One region of the Klebsiella sp. RIT-PI-d genome, then DNA from elsewhere that is predicted to be linked to it. Evidence: riboswitches for the same ligand, from Rfam matches in the RefSeq annotation. Region 1 holds a riboswitch; the other holds the start of a gene.
The links. A riboswitch is a leader RNA that binds a small molecule or an ion and turns the genes downstream of it on or off. The one in region 1 is predicted to bind thiamine pyrophosphate.

Region 2: linked by a shared signal. The riboswitch ahead of thiC (phosphomethylpyrimidine synthase ThiC) and the one ahead of thiB (thiamine ABC transporter substrate binding subunit) in region 1 are both predicted to bind thiamine pyrophosphate.

What each region holds. Positions count from the first base shown of each region.
Region 1 is NZ_LGIT01000017.1:193,765-201,469, reverse strand. Features, by position in the region: gene sgrR (HTH-type transcriptional regulator SgrR) at 1-910, shown strand, start outside; TPP riboswitch at 947-1,038, shown strand; gene thiB (thiamine ABC transporter substrate binding subunit) at 1,071-2,054, shown strand; gene thiP (thiamine/thiamine pyrophosphate ABC transporter permease ThiP) at 2,030-3,640, shown strand; gene thiQ (thiamine ABC transporter ATP-binding protein ThiQ) at 3,624-4,334, shown strand; gene AC791_RS18270 (DedA family protein) at 4,302-5,078, opposite strand; gene araC (arabinose operon transcriptional regulator AraC) at 5,199-6,044, opposite strand; gene araB (ribulokinase) at 6,380-7,705, shown strand, end outside.
Region 2 is NZ_LGIT01000019.1:7,050-10,486, reverse strand. Features, by position in the region: gene thiC (phosphomethylpyrimidine synthase ThiC) at 1-1,712, opposite strand, end outside; TPP riboswitch at 1,797-1,906, opposite strand; gene AC791_RS19310 (Rsd/AlgQ family anti-sigma factor) at 1,959-2,462, opposite strand; gene nudC (NAD(+) diphosphatase) at 2,561-3,334, shown strand; gene hemE (uroporphyrinogen decarboxylase) at 3,375-3,437, shown strand, end outside.

The sequences.
Region 1 (7,705 bases):
GATCCTGCCGCGAGAGTGGGAAACGATGAATCAGTTTGCCAGACAGCCAGTGGGCACCGGCCCTTATGCCGTCGGGCGCAATAATCAGAATCAGCTCAAGATCCACGCGTTCGATGATTATTTTGGCTATCGGGCGCTGATTGATGAGGTAAATGTATGGGTACTGCCGGAAATCGGGGAGGAGCCGAACGGCGGCCTGACGCTTCAGGGCACCACGCATAGCGAAAAAGCGGTCGAAAGCCGTCTTGAGGAGGGCTGCTACTATCTGCTGTTTGACGCTCGTAGCCCGCTCGGCAGCAATCCGGCGGTCCGCCAGTGGCTCAGTCATATTTTCCAGCCAGCCAATATGCTCTATCACGCGGGTCCCCATTACCAGAGTACCTGGTTTCCGGCTTATGGACTGCTGCCACGCTGGCATCACAGCCAGAGCCGCACCTGTGAAAAACCTGCGGGTCTGGAAACCGTTACATTGACCTATTATCAGGATCATGTGGAGCACCGGATGATGGGCGGCATCATGAAGGCCCTGCTGGCAGAGCATCAGGTAAAGCTGGACATTAAAGAGCTGGAATATGAAGAGTGGCATCGCGGCGAAGTGGTGAGCGACGTCTGGCTTAACAGCGCCAATTTTACCCTGCCCCTTGATTTCTCTTTGTTCGCCTACCTTTATGAGGTCCCACTGATCCGCCACTGTATCCCGGCCGACTGGGAGGGAGATGCTTGTCGCTGGCGGGCAGGCGAACTCGATCCGGCGACCTGGAGCCAGCAGCTTCAGATTCATCAGCACATCGTCCCGTTGATCCATCACTGGCTGATCCTTCACGGGCAACGCAGTATGCGCGGTCTGCGCATGAATACGCTGGGCTGGTTTGACTTCAAATCCGCATGGTTTGCACCGCCGGAACCTTAATGCTTTCAGAAAGCGGGTAAAGTTATTACACTGTTAACGTTCTCAACGGGGTGCTGATAAAGCTGAGAAAATACCCGTCGAACCTGATCCGGATAATGCCGGCGAAGGGATTTGAGGCTGGTGCTCAAAATCCTTTGCCACCCATTTATTGAGGTGCAAAGTGTTAAAAAAATATCTGCCGTTATTGGCGCTGGTTGCTGCGCCCGTCTTCGCTAAACCCGTTCTGACGGTATACACCTATGACTCGTTCTCTGCCGACTGGGGACCAGGGCCGGTTGTCAAAAAGGCGTTTGAAGCCAGTTGCGATTGTGAACTGAAATTCGTGGCGCTGGAAGACGGCGTTTCGCTGCTCAACCGGCTGCGCATGGAAGGTAAAAACAGCAAGGCTGATGTGGTTCTTGGCCTTGATAACAACCTGCTGGAAGCGGCCATGCAAACGCATCTGTTCGCCAAAAGCGATGTTCCCACCGGCGCGGTAAACGTGCCCGGCGGCTGGACTAACGATACGTTTGTCCCCTTCGACTACGGTTACTTCGCCTTCGTCTATGACAAAACCAAACTCAAAAACCCGCCAAAAAGCCTGAAAGAACTGGTTGAAAGCGATCAGAAATGGAAGGTCATCTATGAAGATCCGCGCACCAGCACGCCGGGTTTAGGCCTGCTAATGTGGATGCAAAAAGTCTATGGCGATAAAACGCCGGCGGCCTGGCAGAAGCTGGCAGCCAAAACGGTCACCGTGACCAAAGGCTGGAGCGAGGCGTACGGGCTGTTTTTAAAAGGCGAGAGCGATCTGGTACTGAGCTATACCACGTCTCCGGCCTACCACATCATTGAAGAGAAAAAATCGCAGTACGCGGCGGCTGACTTTGCAGAAGGTCACTATCTGCAAGTTGAGGTTGCGGCGCGTACCGCCTCCAGCAAGCAGCCGGAGCTGGCAAAAAAATTCCTCGCCTTTATGGTTTCTCCGGCGTTCCAGAAAACCATCCCTACCGGCAACTGGATGTATCCGGTCACCGATGTGACCTTACCGGAGGGGTTTGCGGATCTGACAAAACCGAAAACCACGCTGCAATTTTCCTCACATGACGTCGCCCAGCAACGTGCGCAGTGGATTAGCGAATGGCAACGCGCCGTCAGCCGTTAATTGCCGGCTGGCTGATCCCTGGCCTTACTGCCGCCACCCTGATGGTGGCGGTGGCGATGGCGGCGTTTCTGGCGTTATGGGCCAGCGCACCGCAGGCGGCATGGGGCGCTCTGCTTCAGGACAGCTATCTATGGCATGTGGTGCGCTTTTCTTTCTGCCAGGCCTTTTTGTCGGCGCTATTCTCTGTCGTTCCGGCAATTTTTCTCGCCCGCGCGCTGTATCGCCGACGTTTTCCCGGCAGGCTAATTATGCTGCGGCTATGCGCAATGACGCTGATCCTGCCGGTGCTGGTAGCCGTATTTGGCATTCTCAGCGTGTATGGCCGCCACGGATGGCTGGCCTCGCTGTGCCAGCTACTCGGCGTAGAATGGACCTTCTCACCGTATGGCTTACAGGGCATTTTGCTGGCGCACATCTTTTTTAATTTGCCGATGGCCACGCGTCTGTTGCTCCAGGTGCTGGAGCAGATCCCCGGCGAACAGCGGCAGCTGGCGGCGCAGCTGGGCATGCGCGGCGTCGATTTCTTCCGCTTTATCGAATGGCCGTGGCTACGCCGACAAATCCCCCCGGTCGCTGCGCTGATTTTTATGCTCTGTTTTGCCAGTTTTGCCACCGTACTGTCGCTGGGTGGCGGGCCGCAGGCCACAACCATTGAACTGGCTATCTATCAGGCACTCAATTTTGATTATGATCCGGGCCGTGCGGCGATGCTGGCCGTGATCCAGATGATGTGCTGTCTCGGTCTGGTGCTTCTCAGCCAGCGTCTGAGTAAAGCAATTGTCGTCGGTAATACTCAACTTACTGGCTGGCGCGATCCTGATGATCGGCGCTGGAGTCGATTAGCCGACACGTTACTCATCGTCTGCGCTCTGCTACTGTTACTGCCGCCGCTGCTGGCGGTGATCGTTGAGGGGATAAACCGCGATCTGCCCGCTGTCCTGCGACAACCTGCGATGTGGCAGGCGCTGTGGACCTCGTTGCGGATTGCTCTCGCCGCAGGCGTACTGTGCGTGGTGCTGACCATGATGCTGCTGTGGAGCAGCCGGGAACTTCGCGCCCGCGCCCACCCGCTGGCAGGCCAGGCAATGGAGCTGTCCGGTATGTTAATTCTCGCCATGCCCGGTATCGTGCTGGCCACCGGCTTTTTTCTATTGCTCAATAACAGCGTGGGGTTACCGCAGTCCGCCGACGGTATCGTGATTTTCACCAATGCGCTGATGGCCATTCCCTATGCATTAAAGGTGCTGGAAAATCCGATGCGCGACATCACGGCACGTTACACCTTTTTATGCCAGTCGCTGGGAATAGAAGGATTTAACCGGCTGAAAGTGCTGGAATTCCGTGCTCTTCGCCGTCCTCTGGCGCAGGCGCTGGCCTTTGCCTGCGTACTGTCGATTGGCGATTTTGGCGTGGTGGCCCTGTTTGGTAATGACGATTTCCGTACGCTGCCCTTTTATCTTTATCAACAAATTGGGTCTTATCGCAGCCAGGAAGGGGCGGTCACCGCCCTGCTCTTACTGTTGCTTTGCTTTGCCCTTTTTACCGTCATTGAAAAACTTCCGGGACGTCATGCTGAAACTTACTGATGTAATCTGGCTTTATCAGCATCTGCCGATGCGCTTCAACGTCTCAATTAAGCAGGGTGAGCAGGTTGCCGTGCTGGGCCCCAGCGGTGCGGGGAAAAGCACGCTGCTTAATCTTATTGCCGGGTTCCTGACGCCGCAAAGCGGTACGATCCTTATTGAAAATAAAGACCATACCCGCACACCACCCGCGCGGCGTCCGGTATCGATGCTGTTTCAGGAGAACAATCTTTTTAGCCACCTGACGGTGCGGCAGAACATCGGTCTTGGGCTGGAGCCAGGGTTAAGGCTAAATGAGGCGCAGCGGCAAAAATTACAGCTGATTGCCAGTCAGATGAGCATAGAATCGCTGCTGGATCGTCTGCCCTCTGAACTTTCCGGAGGACAACGCCAGCGTGCTGCGCTGGCCCGCTGTCTGGTGCGGGAACAACCTGTCCTGCTACTGGATGAGCCATTCTCGGCACTCGATCCGGCGCTGCGCCAGGAGATGCTCAGTCTGGTCAGCGATGTCTGTCGTCGTCAACAATTGACGCTGTTGATGGTTTCACACAGCGTGGAAGATGCTGCGCGTATCGCATCTCGCTCGCTGGTAATTGCCGATGGCCGGATAGCATGGGATGGCGCGACCGCCGAGCTGGTCAGCGGCCGCGCCAGCGCTTCATCATTATTGGGTATTTCCCGTCACCACCCTGACTAAGATATCCGCGTAAACCGGCATAGACGGGTGGCGGATCGCCGCCGCCAGCGCGACCACCGCGATGCCGCTAACCAGCGGCGCAAGCCAGATGAGCCGGGTGCGGGGCAGCAGTTGCGAGAGCTTGCTGCTGCCGCTTTTTCCGCTGCGCCATAAGCGCCAGCACAGCCAGCCAGCAATCCACACCAGCAGCGCTGCCGCCAGCAGCAGCCATTTAAAGGTGCTGCTCTGCGCGTCGGCGGGGATATCGATGGCTGCCCCGGCAAGTATCCCCGGCAGGAAATAGACCGGTGGCCAGAACAGGCAGCCGATAATATTTGGCAGCAAAAATTTTCCAATCGGCAGGTCGAGCATCCCGGCGACCATCGGTACCAGCGGACGGGTTGGACCGACAAATCGCCCCACTAAAATAGTGAACATACTGTGTTGATGCAGCGCATGCTCGGTTTTATCCAGCAATGACTTGTTCTTCTTCATAAACGACCAGCGGTGCAGCGGCTTTTTAAAGCGCCAGCCCAGCCAGAACGAGATCCAGTCGCCCAGTAAACAGCCGACTATCCCCACCAGCCAGGCCTGCCAGAAGTTAACCTCTCCACTGCCAATCAGCGCGCCCAGCCCCGCCATCATGACCGTGCCGGGCAGGATCAGCCCCACCAGCGCCAGCGATTCAAGGAAGGCGACCAGCGCAATGGCAATCAGGGAGTAACTGGTTGATTGAGTGACAAAATGTTCCAGCAATGCTTGCATAATGTATCCGTCGGGATTTAAGAAGCAGCGATTCTGCGGAGCAGAGGCATACTTCGTCAAGACATCAATTGTCTGAATAGATTAACGGTTATGACAAGCGTCGACGGACTTCATTCACTTTTATTCACATCCTGAGCGGAATTCGCTGGGGCTGGCACCGGTGCATTTTTTAAAGACCCGGGAAAAATAGAGCTGATCCTCAAAACCAATATTACGCCCTACGCTGGCGATAGGCATTCGCGTAGTGCTCAGCAGAAATTTGGCCTGGCTGATGCGCTGATCCTCACGCCAGCTCAGCACGCTGACGCCTAACTGCTGGCGGAACAGATGCGACAGGCGGGAGGGGGAAAGGCAGACGTGCTGCGCTACGCTGGCGATATCAAAATGGCTATCGGAGAGATGATCGCTAATAAACTGGCAGGCCTCCCGTACCCGATGATCCAGCGGCGGATGCAGCGATTCATTCACGGCATCCATACGCCGTAACAGCAATTGTTCAAGAAGATTAATCGCCAGTAATTCGCTATAGCGTCCAGCGCCCTGCCCGCTATCAATAATTTGCGCAAACAGCTCGCGAAATATCGGTTCATGCGCCGCGTCCGGGCGATGAAATCCGGTCTGCGCAAAAATGGTCGGCCAGGCCAGCCACTCCTGCCAGTAGGCACGCGGACGGAAATAGACCCACTGGTGATACCACTCTTTTGCGTCAGGATGACGACCATAGTGGTGGATCTCGCCCGGTGGAAACAGCAGCATGTCACCCGGACGACACACAAAGCGCTGCTCGTGATTATCAATGACGCCTTCGCCGCGCACGGTCAGATTGAGGATATATCCCTTCATACCCAGCGGACGATCGATAAAGAAATCCAGATACCCGCCGGCGTCAATCGGCGTCAGTCCCGCCACAAGATGTGCATTAAATGAATAGCCGGGCAGGAGAGGATCGTTTTGCGTTTCAGCCATTACCTTTGCACTCCCGATAAAAATTTAGAAACCAATTGTCCATATTGCAATTTAGCGCATGAAACTCGGCGAAAGCGCCACCCTCATTACGGTGCTGCACACAAACCCCGCTTCAGAGAGGCTTTTACTGTTATCACAGGCTATATAAACGTTTTAAAGCAGTAACACGAGTGTCTATAAAGAGGATTGAAAAGTCCACATTGATTATTTGCACACCGTCACACTTTGCAACGCCACAGCAGTTTTATCCATAAGATTAGCGGTTCCAGCCTGACGCTTTTTTTCCCCACTCTCTACTGTTTCACCATCACTGTTTTTCTTGATGGAGTTAGACGATGGCGATTGCAATTGGCCTCGATTTTGGTAGTGATTCCGTACGCGCGCTGGCCGTAAATTGCGCCACTGGCGAAGAGATCGCCACGAGTGTGGAATGGTATCCGCGCTGGCAGGAGGGACGCTATTGCGATGGCCCGAATAACCAGTTTCGTCATCATCCGCGCGATTATATTGAGTCAATGGAGGCGGCCGTCAAACGCGTTCTGGCGGCGTTAACCGATGCTCAGCGCCAGGATGTGGTCGGCATTGGCGTAGACAGCACCGGCTCTACGCCAGCCCCTATTGATGCCGACGGCCATGTACTGGCGCTGCGTCCCGAATTTGCCGATAACCCGAACGCCATGTTCGTGCTGTGGAAAGATCACACCTCGGTTGAAGAGGCGGAGGAAATCACCCGCCTGTGCCACACGACAGGTAAAGAAGACTACTCGCGCTACATTGGCGGCATTTATTCCAGCGAATGGTTCTGGGCCAAGATCCTGCATGTTACCCGTCAGGACAGCGCGGTAGCTCAGGCGGCAGCCTCCTGGATCGAACTTTGTGACTGGGTACCTGCACTGCTCTCCGGTACGACCCGTCCGCAGGATATTCGCCGCGGCCGTTGCAGTGCCGGACATAAATCATTGTGGCATGAAAGCTGGGGTGGACTGCCTCCTGCCAGTTTCTTTGACGAGCTGGACCCGATCCTCAACCGGCACCTGGCGTGGCCGATGTTCAGCGAAACGTATACGGCCGATCTGCCCGTAGGCAACCTGAGTGCCGAATGGGCAGAGCGCCTTGGCCTCTCCCGGCAGGTGGTAATCTGCGGCGGTGCGTTTGACTGCCATATGGGCGCTGTCGGTGCCGGAGCACAGCCGAACACGCTGGTCAAAGTGATCGGCACGTCGACCTGCGACATTTTGATCGCTGACAAGCACAGCGTTGGCGATCGCACCGTTAAGGGTATTTGCGGTCAGGTTGACGGCAGCGTAGTCCCTGATTTTGTCGGAATGGAAGCCGGGCAATCGGCGTTTGGTGATATCTATGCCTGGTTTGGTCGCCTTCTGGGCTGGCCGCTGCACCAGCTGGCAGTGCAGCATCCTGAGCTGAAAGAGCAGATTGCAGTCAGTCAGAAACAGTTATTACCCGCGCTCACCGAAGCATGGGCAAAAAACCCCTCCCTCGATCACCTGCCGGTGGTGCTTGACTGGTTTAACGGTCGTCGCACACCCAATGCCAATCAGCGTTTGAAAGGTGTCATTACCGACCTGAATCTGGCAACCGATGCCCCGGCGCTGTTCGGCGGCCTCATCGCCGCTACCGCCTTTGGCGCACGCGCCATTATG
Region 2 (3,437 bases), on a different contig from region 1:
GGCAGCGTTTCATCGTGATAGGCGCGGGCAGTAAACGGGTCAAGGGCCAGGTTAAACTGATCTTCCCAGCGAAATTCAAAGCGCGCTTTTGACATCGCGTTGTCGCGGATTTGCGCCCCGGGATGGCCTTTCGCCAGATCGGCAGCGTGGGCGGCGATTTTATAGGTTATCAGGCCCTGTTTAACGTCTTCTTTGTTTGGCAGGCCCAGATGTTCCTTTGGCGTTACGTAGCACAGCATTGCGCAGCCAAACCAGCCGATCATTGCCGCGCCGATACCTGAGGTGAAATGGTCGTAACCTGGTGCAATATCAGTGGTGAGCGGCCCCAGCGTATAGAAGGGCGCTTCGTGACAGTGCTCCAGCTCCTCGGTCATATTGCGGCGGATCATCTGCATTGGCACGTGGCCGGGACCTTCGATCATTACCTGAACGTCATATTCCCAGGCGATTTTAGTCAGCTCGCCCAGGGTATGAAGCTCCGCAAATTGCGCCTCGTCATTTGCATCCTGAATAGAGCCGGGGCGCAGGCCGTCGCCGAGCGAGAGCGATACGTCGTAGGCGGCGCAGATTTCGCAGATGTCACGAAAGCGTTCGTAGAGGAAGTTTTCCTGATGATGAGACAGGCACCATTTCGCCATGATGGAGCCGCCGCGCGAGACAATACCGGTCAGACGTTTGGCCGTCATCGGCACGTAGCGCAGCAGGACACCGGCGTGGATGGTGAAATAATCCACGCCCTGTTCGGCCTGCTCCAGCAGCGTATCGCGAAACGCATCCCAGGTCAGCGCTTCCGCGATACCATTGACCTTCTCCAGTGCCTGATAGATTGGCACCGTGCCGACAGGCACCGGGCTATTACGCAGGATCCATTCACGGGTCTCATGGATATAGCGTCCGGTAGAGAGATCCATGATCGTATCCGCCCCCCAGCGCGTTGACCACACCAGCTTTTCCACTTCTTCTTCAATTGACGACGTCACTGCCGAATTGCCGATATTGGCGTTCACTTTGACCAGGAAGTTACGCCCGATAATCATGGGTTCGGATTCTGGATGATTAATGTTGGCAGGAATAATGGCGCGTCCGGCGGCCACTTCATCACGCACAAATTCTGGCGTAATATTTTCTGGCAGAGAGGCGCCAAAACCGTAGCCTGGATGCTGCTGGCGCAGTACTTCACTGCGAATACGCTCCCGGCCCATATTTTCACGAATGGCGATAAACTCCATTTCCGGCGTGACAATGCCCTGGCGCGCATAATGCAGCTGGGTGACACGTTTTCCAGGTTTAGCCCGTTTTGGGGTTAAAAGACCGGTAAAGCGCAGATGATCCAGGCCATCATCGGCCAGTCGTGCTTTGGTATACGTCGAGCTACGATCGGTTAAGTCTTCGCAGTTATGACGCTCATCAATCCAGGCCTGACGCAATTTTGCCAGCCCCTGCTGAACATCGATTTTTATCTGCGGATCGCCATACGGGCCAGACGTGTCATACACCGGTACGGCCTCATTTTGTTCAACTTGCGGCTGGTCTTTGCTGCCGCCGATAAGCGTCGGGCTAAGCTGGATTTCCCGCATCGGAACACGCAGGTCAGGTCGGGAGCCGGTGATATAAATACGCGTTGAATTAGGGAACGCCGTGCCTTCCAGCGTGTTGATAAAGTGTTGGGCGTGTTCGCGTTGTTCGCGACGGGTTAATGTAGATGCAGACATAGCTCATTCCAGAAAGTAAGGAGATGGCTTGTCAGACGACGGATGGAGTAATGGATAGACTTTGCCTGTAACGGCTGCGTCAACAGCAGAATTACTCTTGTTCCCTTCGCAGGTATTAGCCTGATCAGGTTCCGCGGATCCCGAATTAACGGTCTCAGCCAGTGCTTTCGCACAGGGCACTCCGACAAGATGTAACCCCTCGTAAGAGGGGCAATAGGGTTAACTTACGCGCTAAAAATTAATAACTCAAGCCGGGCGCGCAATATTCGTTTCGTCGTTGGCGCTTTCTTTGAGATTGTTATCGAAGGCCAGCTGGATCAACTTGTCTTCCAGGGTAAAGCGGGCAGCAAGCGATTCGCCGATCCCGGAAAGTGCCTGCTGAAATTCAAGATAGTTATCATGGTCGATGGCGTTTTCCAGGCTGGAATCATAGTAGCCCATGATGGTTTCTGTATTTTCTTCCAGCAATGGGTAAATTTTAGTGGCGGCGATAAGTGGGCTTACCCCTTCCATTCCGCTAATAATGCGTTCATAAATACTAAAATGACCGGCTGAAAGATACTCAACCAGGTTATGACAGAAGTTGTCGAGTGCTGTCTCATCAAGCTGGGTTACCGATTCTTTGCCAGGCTTAAGACCAACAAGATTGTAGTAAGTCACTAACAGCTGCTTGCGCACCTGTAGCCAGCGATCGACGAGTTCATTACTTCCTCCAACGCGCTCCGTCAGTCTTTCCAGGTGGTTTAGCATAAATGACCCCATAAAATTAAGATTAGAAAAATTGTTCACTAAAAATGTAAAAATATTGTTATCAACATGCCAGTGAAGCTAAGGTTGTGCAAGTGATTATGGTCCATATTATAGATAAGTCAGATCGCGGCTGGTGGATAGTCAGCCATGAACAAAAATTATGGCTGCCCGCCGGAGAATTACCACATGGTGAGGCAGGAAATTTTGATCTTGTGGGCCAGAGCGCAATGCATATTGGCGAATGGCAGGGCGAGCCGGTCTGGCTGGTCCGGCAGCCTCGTCATCGGGAGATGGGATCGGTGCGCCAGCTTCTCACCCAGGAGGCCGGTTTATTTCAGCTTGCCGGCCGTGGCGTCCAGCTTGCCGAATTTTACCGCTCTCACCAATTCTGCGGCTATTGTGGCCATCCTATGCACCCCAGTAAGACCGAATGGGCGATGCTGTGTAGCCACTGCCGTGAACGTTATTACCCGCAGATAGCACCGTGCATTATTGTCGCTATTCGTCGTGGAGATTCCATCCTGCTGGCCCAGCATACGCGGCATCGTAACGGTGTTTACACCGTACTGGCCGGATTTACCGAAGTGGGCGAAACGCTCGAGCAAACCGTCGCCCGTGAAGTGATGGAAGAGAGCGGTATCACCGTGAAGAATGTGCGCTATGTAACCTCTCAGCCGTGGCCTTTTCCGCAGTCGCTGATGACCGCGTTTATGGCGGAGTACGACAGCGGCGACATTGTCATTGATACCAAAGAACTGCTGGATGCGGGCTGGTATCGCTACGATAACCTGCCTTTGTTACCGGAGCCAGGAACCGTTGCACGACGCCTGATTGAAGATACCGTGGCATTGTGTCGGGCAGATGACGCGTAATTTCTTATATACTGTCGGGCAAACGTAAAAGGAAATCATGATGACCGAATTGAAGAACGATCGTTACCTGCGCGCGCTACAGCGTCAGCCTGTAGATGTCACC